DNA from 4 places in the Hoeflea sp. 108 genome. Region 1 is predicted to be linked to each of the others. Evidence: predicted binding sites of a transcription regulator. Region 1 holds the regulator's gene; each other region holds the start of a gene.
The links. Region 1 encodes PhoB, which activates phosphate uptake and scavenging genes when phosphate is short. Its sites were predicted from a motif close to TGTCATNNANCTGTCAT; they were not measured.
Positions count from the first base shown of each region.

Region 1 (4,542 bases):
CGCAACCGCGCCATGGTTATATCGGCAGTCCGGCGAGCAAGCCAGCCCTCGCGCACCGAGATCGCGGCCGTCACCGGGCTCAGCCACTCGACCATCTCGACCATATCCTCCGACCTCATAGCCGAAGGCATCCTTGCCGAGGCCAAGGGTGGCGAACAGTCGCCGATGAAGCGCGGCCGGCCCCAGGTGGGCCTGGCGCTCGAAGCCGACGCCGCCTCGGTTGTTGCCGTCGTCCTGTCGCTCAACCACCTGTCGGCTTCGGTCATCGACTATGCCGGCAACCAGATCGTCGAGGAGACCCGACGGCTGGTCACCCAGCGACTGCCCGCCAAGGCGCTGGTCGACGAATGCGTCGCCATCGTGCGTCAGGTCATCGCGCGCAGCGGGCGCCCGCAAGCGTCAGTACTGCGCATCGCGCTGGCCATCCAGGGCACCACGGATGCCGGCGCCCGCAAGCTCCTGTGGTCGCCGATTACCCCACATGACGACATCCAGTTCGCCGACAGGCTCGAGCGCGAATTCGGTGTGACGGTGACCGTCGAAAACGACTGCAACATGATCGCCGAGGCCCTGCACTGGCGCGACCCGGCGCGCTATCGCGACGACTTTATCGCCATCCTGCTTTCCCACGGCATTGGCATGGGCCTGGTCATCAAGGGCGAGTTGTTCACCGGCACGCAATCGTCGGGCGCCGAGTTCGGCCATATGGTCCACCGCCCCGACGGAGCGTTGTGCCGCTGCGGCCGCCGCGGCTGCATCGAGGCCTATGCCGGCAATTATGCGATCTGGCGCAACGCCCGGCTCGGCGACGAAAACGCCGAGCCGCTGGCCGACCTCTCCGACGAGGACATCAAGGCGCTCGCCGACGCCGCGCGCGACCATGACGGCCCCGAGCGCGAGGCCTTCCGCAAGGCGGGCGAGGCAATCGGTTTCGGCCTCGGCTCGATGTTCGCGCTGTTCGACCCCGCCCCCCTCGCCTTCGTCGGTGTCGGCGCCACCGCCTTCGACATCATGGAGCCGTATGTGCGCTCGGCCATCGCCAAGACGGCCGGCGGCACGCACTCCAAGGCGATCTCTTTCGACACCGAGCCGAACGAGGTCCCCCTGATCCGCGAAGGCTGCACCATGCGCGCCCTGCTCTATGTCGACGAGGAAGTCTTTGCGGCGGGCTCGGTGCCGCGGCGGGCCGAGGCAGACATTCCGCTCAAGGACATTTGATTTCGGCCGTCGCAATTAAGACGATCGCCGCGACCATACTGCCGTGCTAGACGACAGTCCGCGACCGCCCTTGAAAGGCCCAGCCTGGCAAAGAGGCGGAACCAACCCTGGAACCGACGTGTCGTCCGTTTCGGAGACGTTGCGATGACCAGTCTGCTGCGTAACATCCTGGCCGGCGTAGGCCTTTTGTGTGCCTCATCGTTTTCAGCATCAGCCACCCCGAACCCCATGCCGCTTGTCGCGGGAGATTCGGCAATGGTCATTCCCATTGCCCAGGGCTGCGGGGCGGGAGGCTGGCGAGGGCCATATGGCGGATGCCGCTATGGGCGTGTCGTACACCGTGCACGTCACGCTTACGGGTGCCCTCCGGGCTATTGGCGCGGCCCATACGGCCATTGCCGCAATACGCCGTATCACGGGCGGTTGCCATATGGCGGATGGCGCTGACCGCCCGCTGCGCGAACGTCTGATCATGTTCGATAAGCCGGCGAGCCAAATTTAACTGTCTCGCCGGCCGGGCGCCTAATCCTCGCGGATGGCGTAGCCGGCACCGCGGATGGTGCGGATCACGTCGGGCATGCGGCCGTTGTTGACCGCCTTGCGCAGGCGCCCGACATGCACGTCCACGGTGCGTTCGTCGATATAGATCGTCTCGCCCCAGACATTGTCGAGCAACTGGCTGCGCGAGAACACGCGGCCCGGATGCCGCATCATGAACTCGAGCAGGCGGAACTCTGTCGGCCCGAGCTTGATCTCGCTCTTCTTGCGGTAGACCCGGTGCGACTCGCGGTCGAGCAGGATGTCGCCGACCTTGAGGATGGACGACAGCACCTCGGGCTTGGCCCTGCGCAGCAGAGCCTTCACCCGCGCCATGAACTCAGGCGTCGAGAACGGCTTCACCAGATAGTCGTCGGCACCGGTCGACAACCCGCGCACCCGGTCGCTTTCCTCGCCGCGTGCCGTCAGCATGATGATCGGCAGCCGCTCGGTCTCCGGGCGCATCCTCAGCCTGCGGCACAGCTCGATGCCGGACAATGCGGGCACCATCCAGTCGAGCACCAGCAGGTCGGGAACGTTTTCCTGCAGACGGATTTCGGCCTCGTCGCCACGGGTGACGACCTCGACCTGATAGCCTTCGGATTCGAGATTGTAGCGAAGCAGCACGCCCAGCGGCTCTTCGTCTTCAACGACCATGACCTTTGGAGCGATCATCGCCTGTACCTTGTCCTTGCGCACGGCCCGATCAGGACCATGCGCTGGTTTAACCTATGCAGCGCCCCCGCGCCAAACGCATGCGGTGCGGAAGTTCTCAGTTCGAAACCGTCGTGGTTTCGTCGACCTTGGGCCGATTGAGCGGAAGCTGCTCGCCGGTCACCACGAAATAGGCGTTCTCGGCGATATTGGTCACATGGTCGCCGATGCGTTCGAGGTTCTTGGCGCAGAACAGCAGATGGGTGCAGGCCGTGATGTTGCGCGGATCTTCCATCATGTAGGTCAGGAGTTCGCGGAACACGGCATTGTACTGGATGTCGATCTTCTGGTCGTCGATGCGCAGGCCTTTCAGGCCTTCCGGCTGACGCGCCACATAGAGGTCGACCACGCCACGCACCTGTCCCAGCACCAGCTGCGACATGGCATCGATCGAGTGCGCCAGGTTGCGCGGCGTCGGCATCTGGCCGACGGCGCCGACGCGCTTGGCTATGTTCTTGGCAAGATCGCCGATGCGCTCGAGATCGCCAGCCATGCGGATGGCGCCGACCACGGCGCGCAGATCCTGCGCCATCGGCTGGCGCTTGGCGATCAGCGTGATGGCTGCGTTGTCGAGCTCACGCTGCTTGGCGTCCATGATCGCGTCGTCGGCGATCACGTTCTGGGCCATCGCCTGGTCGGACGACAGCAATGCCCGGATGGCGCCCGCGACCATCGAACCGGCGAGATCGCCCATGTCGCGGATGAGCTGGTCGACATGCTTGAGTTCTTCGTCGAAGGACCGGACTGTATGATCGCCCATGATCGTTTCCTCGTCTGCTTACTGTACGCGACGATCACTCAGCCGAAGCGGCCGGTGATGTAGTCCTGCGTCCGCTTGTCGTCTGGATTGGTGAACATCTTGTCCGTCGGCCCCTCCTCAACGAGGTAGCCGAGGTGGAACATCGCCGTCCGCTGCGACACGCGCGCCGCCTGCTGCATCGAGTGGGTGACGATGACGATGGTGTAGTTCTCGCGCAATTCGTCGATCAGTTCCTCCACCTTGGCGGTGGCGATCGGATCGAGTGCCGAACATGGCTCGTCCATCAGGATGACCTCGGGCGAAACCGCAATGGCGCGGGCAATGCACAGGCGCTGCTGCTGGCCACCCGACAGACCGGTGCCCGGCTCGTGCAGGCGATCCTTCACCTCGTTCCAAAGCGCCGCCTTGTGCAAACTCTGCTCGACGATCTTGTCGAGATCGGCCTTCGACCTGGCGAGGCCATGGATGCGCGGGCCGTAGGCGACATTCTCGTAGATCGACTTCGGGAACGGGTTCGGCTTCTGGAACACCATGCCGACGCGGGCACGCAGTTCGACCACGTCGATCTTGGGATCGTAGATGTCCTCGCTGTCGAGCGTGATCTTGCCGCCGACGCGGGCTGCGTCGATCGTGTCGTTCATGCGGTTGAGGCAGCGCAGGAAGGTCGACTTGCCGCAGCCCGACGGGCCGATCAGCGCCGTCACCTGGTTCTGGCGGACGTCGAGGTCCACGCCGAAGAGCGCCTGCTTCTCGCCGTAGTGCACGGTCACCTTGTCGCCGCGCATCTTGATGATTTCGTTCGGTTTGTTCATCTCGGCTGTCACCGCGTCTTCGAGGGTTTTCTCGCTCATGATGTTCATAGCAGGGTGCTCCTTGTCCACGTCTACCAGCGACGCTCGAAACGGCGGCGCAGGACGATGGCGACGATGTTCATGGCCATGAGGAAGATCAAAAGGATGATGATGGCGCCCGACATGCGTTCGACAAAGGCGCGTTCGGCCTCGTTCGCCCACATGTAGATCTGAACCGGCAGCGCCGTCGCCGGATCGAAGGGGGTCTTCGGATAATCGGCAACGAAGGCGACCATGCCGATCAGCAGCAGCGGCGCCGTCTCGCCGAGCGCACGCGCCAGTCCGATGATCGTGCCGGTCAGGATGCCGGGAGCGGCAAGCGGCAGGATGTGCTGGAACACCATCTGCATCTTCGACGCGCCGAGGCCGAGCGCCGCTGCGCGGATCGACGGCGGCACTGCGGCAAGTGCCGCACGCGTCGCAATGATGATCGTCGGCAGTGTCATCAGCGTCAGCACCAGG
Region 1 covers NZ_KB890024.1:4,379,115-4,383,656, forward strand. The annotation lists gene B015_RS0121705 (ROK family protein) at 1-1,218, shown strand, start outside; gene phoB (phosphate regulon transcriptional regulator PhoB) at 1,741-2,430, opposite strand; gene phoU (phosphate signaling complex protein PhoU) at 2,528-3,229, opposite strand; gene pstB (phosphate ABC transporter ATP-binding protein PstB) at 3,268-4,089, opposite strand; gene pstA (phosphate ABC transporter permease PstA) at 4,113-4,542, opposite strand, start outside.

Region 2 (4,542 bases), 3.8 Mb from region 1:
GCGCGGCCACCGCCACCGCCGACGTATTCACCGTGCCTGCTGCCTGCGCCAGCGCCTCGATCTTCGGCAGCAGCGGCCCCGGCTCCTTGCCCGGCAAGGTCAGTCCGAACATCTCGCTCAGCTGGCTGGCGAAGATGATGACGGCGATGCCAGCCGTGAAGCCCACTGTCACCGGGTAGGGGATGAACTTGATGTAGGTGCCGAGCCTGAGATAGCCGATGACGACAAGCATGACGCCTGCCATCATTGTTGCCAGCAGCAGGCCATCGACGCCCTCGCGCGCCACGGTCGCCGCCACCAGCACGATGAAGGCGCCCGCCGGTCCGCCGATCTGGAACCGGCTGCCGCCCAGCGCCGAGATGATGAAGCCGCCGACAATGGCCGTGAACAGCCCCCGGTCCGGCGATACGCCGGAAGCAATGGCAATCGCCATCGACAGAGGCAGCGCCACGATCGCCACTGTCAGCCCGGCAATAGCATCGGCCTTGAATTGCCTGGTGCCATAGCCCTCGCGCAAAACCGTCACCAGCTTCGGCGTGAACAGCTCCGCGAAGCTCGGCTGCCTGTGCTGCGGTCCGTGCTGTCCTGGATTGCTGCCTGCGTCCATCATCCCACCACGTGGCAAACGCGGCGGGATCGTCGGCAGAACTGTCGGCGGTCGCGTCGCGACTACATCGCGCGGATCGTCAGGGAACTCAGGTTTTTTTCCTCAGCCGCACGCCCCGGCCGCCGGTGTCGCTCTCGCCGATCAGCTCCACGCCGGCAGCGTTCAGCGCCTCGACGACCTTGGTCAGCGTGTCGACCACGCCGCGCACCACGCCCTCGCTCGCTTCCATGCGCTGTATGGTTGGCACCGACACGCCTGCGAGGTCCGCGAGCGTCTTCTGGTCGATGCCTGCCAGCGCTCGTGCGGCGCGCATCTGTGCGGCTGTGATCACTGAGATGTTCCCGTCTCGATCCGCACTATAAATGTATCATACATTCATAGTGATGTTTCAAGCATCATTATTGATGCCTATGCCCCATGTTACGCGTCGCCCTCTGCTGGCCGCATCAGATAGCGGCTGACCAGCCAGCACAAAGTCGCCCAGGCAAAACCGGCGCACCAGCCCGCAAGCACGTCTGAAGGCCAGTGCACGCCGAGATATACCCGGCTGATGCCGACCATGAGTGTGGTCAGGATGGCGATGGAAAAGACAAAGACCGTCGTCGCCCGGCCCGGCAGGAAGCGCGCCAGCAGCGCACCCAGCGTCAGGTAGGTCACTGCCGACAGCATCGCGTGCCCGCTCGGAAAGCTCATCGTGTAGACCTGCGCCAGATGCGGTACGAGCTCGGGGCGAGGACGGTCGATGCCGAGCTTGAGCAGGCTCGACAGCACCTGACCGCCCGCCACCGAGACGAACACGAACAGCGCCGGCCCCCAGCGCCTGGTCATGCCGAGAAAGATGATAGTGATGGCGGTGATGTAGATCAGCACGGAGGCGCTGCCGAGTGCTGTGATGTCGCGCATGGCCTCTTCCATCCACAGCGGGCCGATCGGGTCGGCCGGGTTGCCCGCCTCGCGGAAGAACAGCAGGATGTCGGTGTCGAAGGCATGCGGGGCGGCGTCGCGCGCGATCTCGGAGAGCTCGACGAAGCCCCACAGGCCGCCGGCGATGATGATGCCGGCCGCCAAAAGCGAAAACTCGATCCTGTTCCACAATCTGTCGTGCATCGTCCTGTCGTTTCCGTTTCGCCGTTCGTCTTCGGGATGGCTCCTAATCGGCTGTTACGCAACAAGTGGGGAAGCCTTTCCCAAAGAAAAGGCGCCCATGCAAAAGGTCGCAGCGCATCAACCCGAGAACCACAATCGGTTTGCGAAGAGTGCGAGGCGGCACTCCAAAGTCTGCTGCGCGCGGCCTCGCCGATCACGCTTTGTGGAGCGGCCGATTTTCGGCGAAATTGTCATGCTGTTGTTATCTCCTCCCCTTAGCGGTGCCGGCGAACCCCAAGCCGTATGCTAGCCAGAGGTCGACATCATGAACCAACCCTACGATCAGAAGTTCCGCACCTCGATGCTCGAGGACAATGACGGTCCCGGCCACAACCCGACCGACAACCGGACCATGGGCGACATCATCGCGGCCCGCTTCTCGCGCCGCGGCTTCCTCAAGGGCTCGCTCGCCGTCTCGGCCATTGCCGCCACCGTCAGCCCCATCGCCATCATCCTGGCCGACGACGCCCGCGCCGCTTCGGGCTCGGCTTTCAACTTCGACGAGGTCGAGGCGGGCATCGACGACAAGCATCATGTCGCATCAGGCTATGATGCCGACGTGCTTCTGCGCTGGGGCGATCCGATCTTTGCCGATGCTCCCGAGTTCGATCCGACCAACCAGTCGGCGGAGGCGCAAGCCAAACAGTTCGGCTACAACAACGACTATGTCGGCTACATCGCGCTCGAAGGCTCGTCCGACCACGGCCTGCTCGTGGTCAACCACGAATACACCAACGAGCACCTGATGTTCCCGGGTATCGTCAAGCTCGTCGATGGCAAGGTCGAGGTTGCGCCTGCCGACCAGAAGCGCGTCGACATCGAGATGGCAGCCCATGGCGGTTCGATCGTCGAGATCCGCAAACAGGACGGCAAGTGGCAGCCCGTCCGCGATGGCAAGCTCAACCGACGCATCACCTCGTCCACCGAAATGCAGATTACCGGCCCGGCCGCTGGCAGCGACCGCTTGAAGACCAATGCCGACGCGACCGGCACCAAGGTTTTCGGCACCGTCAACAACTGCGCCGGCGGCGTCACGCCCTGGGGCACCTACATCATGGCCGAGGAGAATTTCCACGGCTATTTCGGCGGCGAACTGCCCGCCGGTCACCCCGAGGCCGCCAATTACAAGCGCGTCGGTGTGCCCGAGGGCACCTATGAATGGCACAAATTCTATGACCGCTTCGACGTTGCCAAGGAGCCGAACGAGCCGAACCGCTTCGGCTGGATCGTCGAGGTCGACGTCAACGACCCGAACTCCGTGCCGAAGAAGCGCACTGCCCTCGGTCGCTTCCGCCACGAAGGTGCTGAATCGATCGTGGCTGGCGACGGCCGCGTCGTCTTCTACCTCGGCGACGACGAGCGCTTCGACTACGTCTACAAGTTCGTGACCAAGGGCAAGTTCAACGCCAACGACCGCGCCGCCAATCTCGACCTGCTCGATGAAGGCACGCTTTATGTCGCCAAGTTTGCCGAAGACGGCTCGTTCGTCTGGCTGCCACTGGTCCAGGGCGAGGGCCCGCTGACGGCTGCAAACGGCTTTGCCAGCCAGGCAGACGTGGTCATCGAGGCCCGCCGCGCCGGCGACCTGCTCGAGGCCACCAAGATGGACCGTCCCGAAGACATCCAGCCCAACGGCGTCAACGGCAAGGTCTATGTGATGCTGACCAACAACTCGAAGCGCAAGACCGACCAGGTCGACGCCGCCAATCCGCGCGCCGAAAACGCCTTCGGCCACATCATCGAGCTGGTCGAAGACGCAGGCGATTTCACGGCTACCAAGGGCAAGTGGGAAATCCTGCTCAAATGCGGCGACCCCTCGGTCGCCGAGGTAGGCGCCTCGTTCTCGACCTCGACCACTGAGAATGGCTGGTTCGGCATGCCCGACAACTGCGCCGTCGACTCCGCCGGCCGCCTTTGGGTCGCCACCGACGGCAACTCGCCCAAGGCCACCGGCCGCACCGACGGTCTCTGGGCTGTCGACACCGAGGGTGATGCCCGCGCTACCTCCAAGCTGTTCTTCCGCGTGCCTGTCGGCGCCGAAATGTGCGGCCCGCTGTTCACGCCTGACGACCAGACGGCCTTCGTCGCCGTCCAGCATCCGGGCGACGGCGGCGAGGATTGGGAAGGCTTCGGCCGTCCGTCCTACTACGAGGACCTTTCGACCCGTTGGCCCGACTTCAAGCCCGACATGCCGGTCCGTCCTGCCGTCGTCGCCATTACCAGGCAGGGCGGCGGCAAGATCGCCGTCTGATCCGGACAGAACCTATGTGACGACAATGGGGGCCGTTGGCCCCCATTTTTTTGCGCGTTGCCGCGTTGGCCGCGGATTCAAGCGCTGATGCTGCACGCGATGCAACCTTGAAGGTTGACTGTGGCGTGCCCCTTCCACCGTCATTCCCGGCCCGTGAGCCAGTGAAACGAGCGGAGAGTGTCGGGAATCCATGCTGAGACGGCGACGGACCAGGATCGGTGCAGGATTTGCACCTGTGTCCGATCTTACAAGCTCGGGAAGAGCGGTAATTGCCAGCTACGCCCTATTTCCCGGCCAGTGCCGGCCCGAGCGTGATCAGCGCCACCGCGATCACCGCAAAGCCCACGCCCACGCCCTGGATGCCGGTCAGCCTCTCGCCGAAATAGAGGATGGCGACGAGGTTGACGGCAATCAGCTGGATCACCGCCGACAGCGAGAACGACACCGACATGCCGAACTCGCGCACCAGTCGCAGCATGATCAGATTGCCCAGCGAATAGAGGATCAGCGTCACCACCAGCTTGCCGATGGTTGGCTC
Region 2 covers NZ_KB890024.1:599,423-603,964, forward strand. The annotation lists gene B015_RS0102930 (SulP family inorganic anion transporter) at 1-610, opposite strand, end outside; gene B015_RS0102935 (helix-turn-helix transcriptional regulator) at 696-938, opposite strand; gene B015_RS0102940 (phosphatase PAP2 family protein) at 1,028-1,714, opposite strand; gene B015_RS0102945 (PhoX family phosphatase) at 2,019-4,004, shown strand; gene B015_RS0102950 (hypothetical protein) at 4,288-4,542, opposite strand, start outside.
Region 2: B015_RS0102945 (PhoX family phosphatase) is a predicted target of PhoB. The motif match lies at 1,943-1,959, and genes of this name have one in related genera.

Region 3 (4,542 bases), 170 kb from region 1:
GAAAGGCGTGCCGACGGCTGCGGCAATATCGGTCAGGGCCACGTCTTCGGCATGGAGGACGCCGTCGCGGTATTCGAAGTGGTTCACGGCAATAGGCTTTCGAAAGAAGAAGTGCCGCTCAGAGCAGCGGATCGAGGATGAAAGGCTTGTCCGCCACCGGTTTCTTCGGCGCTTCGCCGACGGGCTGGCCAGCCTTCTTCGCATCCTTCTGCGCCTGCACGGCCGCATCGTAAGGCGTGTCGAGCGCACCCTTGCGGCCGCAGGCCGAAACCACACCGACCGCAGCAATCAGCCCGAGCGTCACCAAAATCCTGCCAGCGGTCATGACCCATCCATCCGCGAAAATTTTCCCGCTGCTTGTAGCGGAGATTCTCGGGCTTTGCACCCCGGCTCGATCACGCTTTCGTAAGGCGCTTCTTCCAGTAGCGGACCTGTTTCTTGACCTCGGCAGGGGCGGTACCGCCGAACGAGGTGCGGCTCTTCACCGAGTTCTGTACCGACAGCACCGAGAAGATGTCCTGGGTGATGCCGTCATGGATCGATTTGAGGTCGTCGAGCGTGAGCTTTTCCAACCCGACCTTCTTGCTTTCGGCAAGGGCCACGGCCCTTCCGGTGACGTGGTGCGCCTCGCGGAACGGCATGCCGATCTCGCGCACCAGCCAGTCGGCAAGGTCGGTGGCGGTGGAGTAGCCCGAGCCCGCAGCCTTCTTCATCGCCTGGTCGTTGATGGTCATGTCGCCGACCATGCCGGTCATGGCGGCAAGCATCAGGTCGAGCGTCTCGGCGGCGTCGAACACGGCTTCCTTGTCTTCCTGCATGTCCTTGGAATAGGTCAGCGGCAGACCCTTCATGACGGTCAGAAGGCCGATCAGGTGGCCGTTGACGCGGCCGGTCTTGGCACGCACCAGTTCGGCCGCATCGGGGTTCTTCTTCTGCGGCATGATCGACGAGCCGGTGGAGAAACTGTCCGACAGGCGCACGAAGCCGAACTGCGGCGTCGACCAGATGACGATCTCTTCGGCGAGACGCGACATGTGTGTGGCGCAGATGGCGGCAATCGACAGGAACTCGAGTGCGTAGTCGCGGTCCGACACGCTGTCGAGCGAGTTGCGGGTCGGCTCACGGAAGCCGAGCGCCTTCGCCGTCTGGAAGCGATCGATGGGGAAGCCGGTGCCGGCAAGCGCTGCCGCGCCCAGCGGGCTTTCGTTCATGCGCTCGATGGCATCGCGGACGCGGCTCAAATCGCGGGCGAACATCTCGACATAGGCCATGCAATGGTGGCCGAAGGTCACCGGCTGCGCCGTCTGGAGATGGGTGAAGCCGGGCATGACGGTCGAGGCATGCTGCTCGGCGCGTTCGAGGAAGGCGGCGATCAGGCCCTTCAGCGCTTCGGCGACGCGATGGAACTCATCCTTGACCCAGAGGCGGAAGTCGACCGCCACCTGGTCGTTGCGCGAGCGCGCGGTGTGCAGGCGGCCGGCCGACGGGCCGATCAGTTCGGCGAGGCGCGCCTCGACATTCATGTGAATGTCTTCGAGCCGGGTCGAGAAGGTGAACTTGCCGTCCTCGATTTCTCGCAGGATCGTGTTCAGCCCGTGAGCGATTTTCTGTTGATCCTCGGCTGAAATAATGCCCGTTTCCGCCAACATCTCGGAATGGGCGACGGAGCCTCGGATGTCCTGGGCATAAAGCTTCTTGTCGAAGCCGATCGAGGCGTTGATCGCCTCCATGATCGCGGCCGGGCCCGAGGCAAAACGTCCGCCCCACATCTGGTTGCTGGCCTTCTTGTCGCTCATCGTGATAACCGGGCTCCGGAGAAAAACTGAATAGATGTCGGATCGCAGAAAGATGTTTCCCGCGCCACGCCATATTGCTCTAGCCGCCGTTGCAGGCGTAATCGCCGGCGCGGTTGCGGTATATGTCACGAGCCGCCATTCTGGCAACAATCCGCAGCCGGTGCCTGTCGCGGCCGACACCAGCGCCGAACTGACCGCCGCCGACAAGCAGTGCGCCGCCAAGGCGGATGCGGCCAAGGCGGTGGGGGCTGCAGCCACCGGGCATGTCGCGGCGATGATGCCGGCCGATCCGCCGCGCTCGCTCAAGTCGCTCGCCTTCAACGGCCCCGACGGCAAGCCGATGACGGTGGCCGATCATTCGGGCCGCACGCTGCTCATCAATCTCTGGGCTACCTGGTGTGCGCCCTGCCGCGCCGAGATGCCGGCGCTCGATGCGCTGGAGCGCGAAATGGGCGGTGACGAGTTCGAGGTTGTGGCGGTCAATGTCGACACCGGCGACGACACCAAGCCGAAGAAGTTCCTCGAAGAGACCGGCGTCGCCTCGCTCGGCTACTACCGCGAAAACACGCTGACGCTGTTCAACGATCTCAAGAAAAAGGGGCTGGCGCTCGGCCTGCCGGTGACACTTTTGGTCGACGGCGAAGGCTGCCTTCTCGCCAACATGAACGGCCCCGCCGAATGGGCGAGCCCCGACGCGAAGAAGCTGATCGAGGCGGCGCTGGCAAAATAAGCCGGCGCCAGAGCAAAATTATCCCCAGAGAAGCTGGCAATCATCGGTTGCATCGACGGTTCGATTCTGGTTCGCGCCGTCGCCGCGCGAAACGGTTTTCGCACGCGGCAGGCCATCCCGCAGCGTGGTTGTTAGCTGGCTCTGGCGTTGCCTTAAGCTTGCTTGAATATGACGTTTTGCTTTCGCTTTTATGAAAATCGAAAGCCAGTCGGCCGGTTGCAGGCCAGCCGAAAGCGAAGCGCGCCGAACCCGCCGTTCATACCTTTGCTACAAAACTGTTGTCGGGCTGTCATAATCCGACAATACTGCTCCCTGCGAAACTAAACCTTTCGCCAACCAGAACGGGAGCGAGACATGAAGACCCTAGGCTTCGCGGCGGGTGTAGCCGCGACAATGACGCTGTTGTCCAGCACCTCCGCATTCGCCGTCACCGAGATTTCCTGGTGGCACGCCATGACCGGCGCGAACAACGAGGTCGTCAACCAGCTGTCCGACGAATTCAACAAGAGCCAGAGCGAGTACAAGATCGTTCCGGTGTTCAAGGGCACCTATCCGGAAACGCTGAATGCCGGCATCGCCGCCTTCCGCGCCAAGCAGCCGCCGGCGATCATGCAGGTCTTCGATGCAGGCACGGGCACGATGATGGGCGCCGAGGGCGCCATCAAGCCGGTGGCCGAGATCCTGTCGATGGGCGGTCAGGCCTTCGACAAGAGCCAGTACCTGCCGGGCATCGTCTCCTACTACTCGAAGCCCGACGGCACGATGCTGTCGTTCCCCTACAACTCGTCCTCGCCGATCCTCTACTACAACAAGGACATCTTCCAGAAAGCCGGCCTCGACGTCGACAATCCGCCCAAGACCTGGGGCGAGGTCTGGGATGCCGCCAAGAAGATCAAGTCGAGCGGTGCAGCACCGTGCGGCTTCACTTCGACCTGGCTGACCTGGATCCACACCGAGAATTTCGCGGCCTGGAACAACGTCTCCTACGGCACCAATGAAAACGGCATCGGCGGCACCGACGTCGAGCTGAAGATCAACGCGCCGGCCTTCGTCAAGCACTTCCAGGAGCTCGCCGACCTCGCCAAGGACGGCACCTTCAAGTATGGCGGCCGCACATCGGAAGCCAAGCAGATCTTCCTTGCCGGCGAATGCGGCATCTTCACCGAATCCTCTGGCGGTCTCGGCGACATCGTCAAGTCGGGCATGAACTACGGCACGGGCCAGCTGCCCTACGAGGCGGACGCCGCGGGTGCGCCGCAGAACACCATCCCTGGCGGCGCGTCGCTGTGGGTCTTCGCCGGCCTGCCGGATGAGCAGTACAAGGGCGTTGCCGCTTTCTTCAACTTCCTGTCGCAGACGCCGATCCAGGCGCGCCTGCACCAGGTGTCCGGCTACCTGCCGGTTACGCTTGCGGCTTATGAAGAGACCAAGAAGTCTGGCTTCTACGACAAGAACCCGGCCCGCGAGATCCCGATCAAGCAGATGATGGGCAAGGCCCCGACCGAGAATTCGAAGGGCGTCCGCCTCGTCAACCTGCCGCAGGTCCGCGACATCGAGAACGAAGAGCTCGAAAAGATGCTCGCGGGACAGCAGACCGCTCAGCAGGCGCTCGATAACACTGTCGCGCGCGGCAACAAGGCGATCCAGGAAGCCATCGGCAACTGACAGCCGGGCCAGGGAGCGTGATCCTCTTCACCCCCTCTGGCCTGCCGGCCATCTCCCCCTCAAAAGGGGAGATCGGCCGGCATCGTCCCGTTCGCCAATCGTATCCGCTGCAAATACTGCACTGCTGCAGGAGCCGCTGATCTCCCTCCACTTTTGAAGGGGAGATGGCCGGCAGGCCAGAGAGGGGTGTCGCCATGCATTCGTCTCCGCAATCCTTCCCCACTGGAACGGCCACATGAGTCCACGCGTCGTCTTCCCCAACCGCATCCTGCCTTATCTGCTGGTTGCGCCGCAGCTGGCGATCACGCTGGTGTTCTTCTACTGGCCGGCCAGCCAGGCGCTGCGCCAGTC
Region 3 covers NZ_KB890024.1:4,205,283-4,209,824, reverse strand. The annotation lists gene lysA (diaminopimelate decarboxylase) at 1-87, opposite strand, end outside; gene B015_RS0120890 (lipoprotein) at 119-325, opposite strand; gene argH (argininosuccinate lyase) at 396-1,796, opposite strand; gene B015_RS0120880 (TlpA disulfide reductase family protein) at 1,831-2,526, shown strand; gene ugpB (sn-glycerol-3-phosphate ABC transporter substrate-binding protein UgpB) at 2,881-4,191, shown strand; gene ugpA (sn-glycerol-3-phosphate ABC transporter permease UgpA) at 4,427-4,542, shown strand, end outside.
Region 3: ugpB (sn-glycerol-3-phosphate ABC transporter substrate-binding protein UgpB) is a predicted target of PhoB. The motif match lies at 2,803-2,819, and genes of this name have one in related genera.

Region 4 (4,542 bases), 2.7 Mb from region 1:
AGCATGTAGGCGTCCTCGATTGCCATCGCCGCACCCTGCGCCGCAAACGGCGTCATCGCGTGTGCCGCGTCGCCGATCAGCGCGATGCCGCCCGGTGACGTCCAGGGACGGCTGGCATCGACCGTATGCAGCGGCCAGATGGTCCAGGGTGCAGCCTTGTCGGCGAGTTCCGCCAGCTGGGGAGCAGCGTCGCGCATCGCCTGGCGCAACGCATCGGGCGATGTCTCGCCGGCCCAGTGTTCCGTGATCGCCCGTCCCGGGGTGAAGGCCGCGAGATTGATCGCGCTGGCGGCGCGGATCGGGTAGGCGACCAGGTGGAAGCCGCCATGCAGATAGGTCGTCACCATCTCGGGTGAGCTAAACGCAGCAAAGTGGCAGCCGGCATCACTGTCAGCCAGAAGCGTGGTGCGCCAGGCCAGCGAGCCACTGAAACGGCTCTTCTCGTTGGGGCCGACGAGGCGCCGGCTGTGCGACCACACGCCATCGGCCGCAACGAACAGCGAAGCGCTCACTTCTGAGCTGATGCCGTTCTGATCGAATGAAACGGTGATGCCGTCACTGCGAAGCTGAACATCGGTGACCGAAGTTCCGAGCGAAAGCTCGATGCTGTCGATCTCGTTGGCGCGTGCGAGCAGGGCGCTTTGCAGGTCGGCGCGGTGGGCGACGAGATAGGGCGCTTTCCAGCGGCGCTCGGCGGAAGCGCCGAGAGGCACACTCGCGCGCTCCTTCAGCGTCGTCGCGTCGCGCAGTACCACCGCTTCCGGCCGCACGGTCAAAGGAGCGACAATGTCGAGAACGCCGAGGCGGGAGAGGATGCGGGTCGCGTTGGGCGAGATCTGCAAGCCTGCGCCGACTTCTTCGAGCGCGGCCGCGCGCTCAAGGATGCGGACTGCAAAGCCGCGTCGGGCGAAGGCAATTGCCGCCGTCAGGCCGGCGATGCCGGCCCCGGAAATGACGATGTGTCGGGGATGCACGACCGCCGTGGTCAGGCCGCGCGGTCGACGACGTAGAGGCAGCCGGCCGGCTGGGTCTCTGTGGCCTTCAGCTGTGCCGAATAGCGGTACAGCGTCGAGCAGTAGGGGCAGACCTTTTCCGAGTCGGCGCCCATGTCTAGGAAGACGTGCGGATGGTCGAACGGCGGGTTGGCGCCCACGCACATGAATTCCTTCACGCCGATCTCGATCACGGCGTGTCCAGCATCGTTCTGGAAGTGGGGGATGGAGCCGCCAGCCATGGAGTTTTCCCTTCTAAGGAACGCTATTGAGGAGGCTTTGTATCATAAGCGCCGCGTTTGCAAGATGCTGAAATGAAACTGTCGCAATTGCCTGTCAGAGGATAATCTGAGCCGGATAAGCGGCGGCACGCGGCATAGGGGAAGGGTTGCAGATGAATCAGTTGAAGCCGGTCCATACCGATTTCGTCAATGACAAGTCGCGGACTGAAGGCGCCGACGGCAACCCGGACCGTTTCGTCAATCGCGAGTTTTCCTGGCTGCAATTCAACAGGCGCGTGCTGGAGCAGTCGCAGAACCCCAATCATCCGCTGCTCGAGCGCGTCCGCTTCCTGTCGATCTCGGCTGCCAATCTCGACGAGTTCTTCATGGTGCGCGTCGCCGGCCTGGCCGGACAGGTGCGCGAGGGGATCACCATCCGCAGCCCCGACGGCCGCACCCCGGAGCAGCAGCTCGAACAGCTGCTGCTCGAGGTCGAGCGCCTGCAGGAAGACCAGCAGAAGAGCCTGTCCAACCTGGCGGAGCTGCTGAAGGCCGAGGGTATCGAGACGATCTCGGCAGGGGCGCTCACGAAGGAAGAACGGAAGTGGCTCGAAGACCACTTCATGGAGCAGATCTTTCCGGTGCTGACGCCGCTTTCGATCGACCCGGCGCACCCGTTTCCGTTTATTCCCAATCTCGGCTTCTCCATCGCCCTGCAGTTGCGCCACCGCAAGGGCGGCGAGGAAATGACGGCCTTGCTGCGCCTGCCGGTTGCGTTGCGCCGCTACATCCGTCTGCCCGACCGCAAGCACGCCGTGCGCTTCATCCCGATCGAGGAAACGGTGAACCTGTTCATCGGCAAGCTGTTCCCCGGCTACGAGGTGAAGGGCTCGGGTACGTTCCAGATCATCCGCGACAGCGACATCGAGGTCGAGGAAGAATCCGAAGACCTGGTGCGCCTGTTCGAGACCGCGCTGAAGCGCCGCCGTCGCGGCTCGGTGATCCGCATCGAGTTCGACAGCCAGATGCCTGCCGAGTTGCGAGAGTTCGTCGCCAGCGAACTCGGCGTATCGTCCAGCCGCGTCAGCGTCCTGAGCGGTCCTTTGGCGATCAGCCAGATCTCCGAGATCGTTGCCGTGCCGCGCGACGATCTCAAGTTCCCGCCCTTCAATCCGCGTTTCCCCGAGCGTATCCGCGATCATCGCGGCGATTGTTTCGCGGCGATCCGCGAAAAGGACTTCGTCGTCCATCACCCGTACGAATCCTTCGACGTGGTGGTGCAGTTCATCAGGCAGGCAGCGCTCGATCCCGAGGTCGTGGCAATCAAGCAGACGCTGTACCGTACCTCGAACGACAGTCCCATCGTGCGTGCGCTGATAGATGCGGCCGAAGCCGGCAAGTCGGTGACCGCACTTGTCGAGCTCAAGGCGCGCTTCGACGAAGAGGCCAACATCCGCTGGGCCCGCGATCTCGAGCGTGCCGGCGTGCAGGTTGTGTTCGGTTTCCTGGAGCTCAAGACGCACGCCAAGATGTCGCTGGTGGTGCGACGCGAGGACGGCCGCCTGCGCAACTACGTCCATCTTGGCACCGGCAACTATCACCCGATTACCGCGCGCATCTACACCGACCTGTCCTTCTTCACCACCGACTCGGCCATTGCCCGCGACGTGGCCCAGATATTCAACTTCATCACCGGCTACGCCGAGCCGGCAGAGGAAATGTGCATCGCGCTGTCGCCCTACACGCTGCGGAGCAGGATTCTCAAGCACATCGCCGACGAGATCGAGCACGCCCAGGCCGGCAAGCCGGCGCAGATCTGGATGAAGATGAACTCACTGGTCGATCCGATCACCATCGATGCGCTCTACGAGGCGAGCCGCGCCGGCGTCGAGATCGATCTGGTGGTACGCGGAATCTGCTGTCTCAGACCGCAGGTTCCCGGCCTGTCGGAGAACATCCGCGTCAAGTCGATCGTTGGCCGCTTCCTTGAGCACAGCCGCATCTATTGCTTCGGCAATGGCCACGGCCTGCCTTCGGACGAGGCCATCGTCTACATCAGCTCGGCCGATCTGATGCCGCGCAATCTCGACCGCCGTGTCGAATGCATGGTGCCGATCGCCAAGCATTCGACCGTGCACGAGCAGGTGCTGGGGCAGGTCATGCTGGGAAATATCATGGACAACCAGCAAAGTTTCGAAGTATTGGCGGATGGAACCTCACGGCGGATAACGCTCGACGAGGGTGAAGAGCCGTTCAATGCGCAGGAATATTTCATGACCAATCCGAGCCTTTCCGGACGGGGTGACGCGCTGAAGTCTCATGCGCCCAAGCGCATTGCCCAGTTCAAACGCCGCAAGAAGGCGGAGGCGACGGCCGGCTGATGGCAGAACTCTCGCAGGGCCGGCTCAAGGACCGCCGACCGCTGTCGATCATCGATATCGGCTCGAACTCCATTCGTCTCGTTGTTTATGAAGGGTTGGCGCGCTCGCCGACCCTGCTGTTCAACGAAAAGATGCTGGCTGGCCTCGGCCGCGGCATCGTCTCCACCGGCAAGCTCGATCCTGAAGGCGTGACCCGCTCGATGGAGGAGTTCCGGCGCTTCCGGGCGCTGTCGGAGCAGGCGGGTGCCGACAAGATGTATGTGCTGGCGACCGCAGCCGCTCGCGAGGCGGTCAACGGTCCGGACTTCATCCATCGTGCCGAGGAGGTGCTTGGCACCGAAATCCGCGTGCTGACCGGGCGTGAGGAAGCTTATTTCTCTGCGCTTGGTGTCATTTCCGGCTTCCATCCGGCTGACGGCATAGCCGGCGACTTGGGCGGCGGCAGCCTTGAGCTGGTCGACGTCAAGGGCGAGGAGATCGGCGAAGGCATCACCTTGCCGCTTGGCGGCCTGCGCCTGCAGGACATGGCCAAGAGCTCGCCGGTGCAGGCGGCCAAGATCGCGCATTCCGAGCTTGCCCGCGCCAAGCTGCTCAAGGGCGGGCAGGGCAGGACCTTCTATGCAGTTGGCGGTACCTGGCGAAATCTCGCCCGGCTGCACATGAACGCCACCAACTATCCCCTTGAGGTGATGCACCACTATCCGATGGATCCGGCGACCCTGGTCCCGTTCCTGAAGCAGGTGGCCCGCGGCGACATCGAAAAGGTCAAAGGCATCGAGGGCGTCTCCAAGAACCGCCGCACGCTGCTGCCTTATGGTGCTGTCGTGTTGCTGGAGATCATCGCGGCCATGCAGCCGTCGCAGATCGTCGTCTCGGCGCTCGGCGTCCGCGAAGGGTTCTTGTATTCGCTGCTCGAGGACGACGAGCGCCGCGGCGATCCGCTGATCT
Region 4 covers NZ_KB890024.1:1,646,249-1,650,790, forward strand. The annotation lists gene B015_RS0108040 (FAD-dependent monooxygenase) at 1-974, opposite strand, end outside; gene B015_RS0108045 (zinc-finger domain-containing protein) at 986-1,234, opposite strand; gene B015_RS0108050 (RNA degradosome polyphosphate kinase) at 1,387-3,594, shown strand; gene ppx (exopolyphosphatase) at 3,594-4,542, shown strand, end outside.
Region 4: B015_RS0108050 (RNA degradosome polyphosphate kinase) is a predicted target of PhoB. The motif match lies at 1,303-1,319, and genes of this name have one in related genera.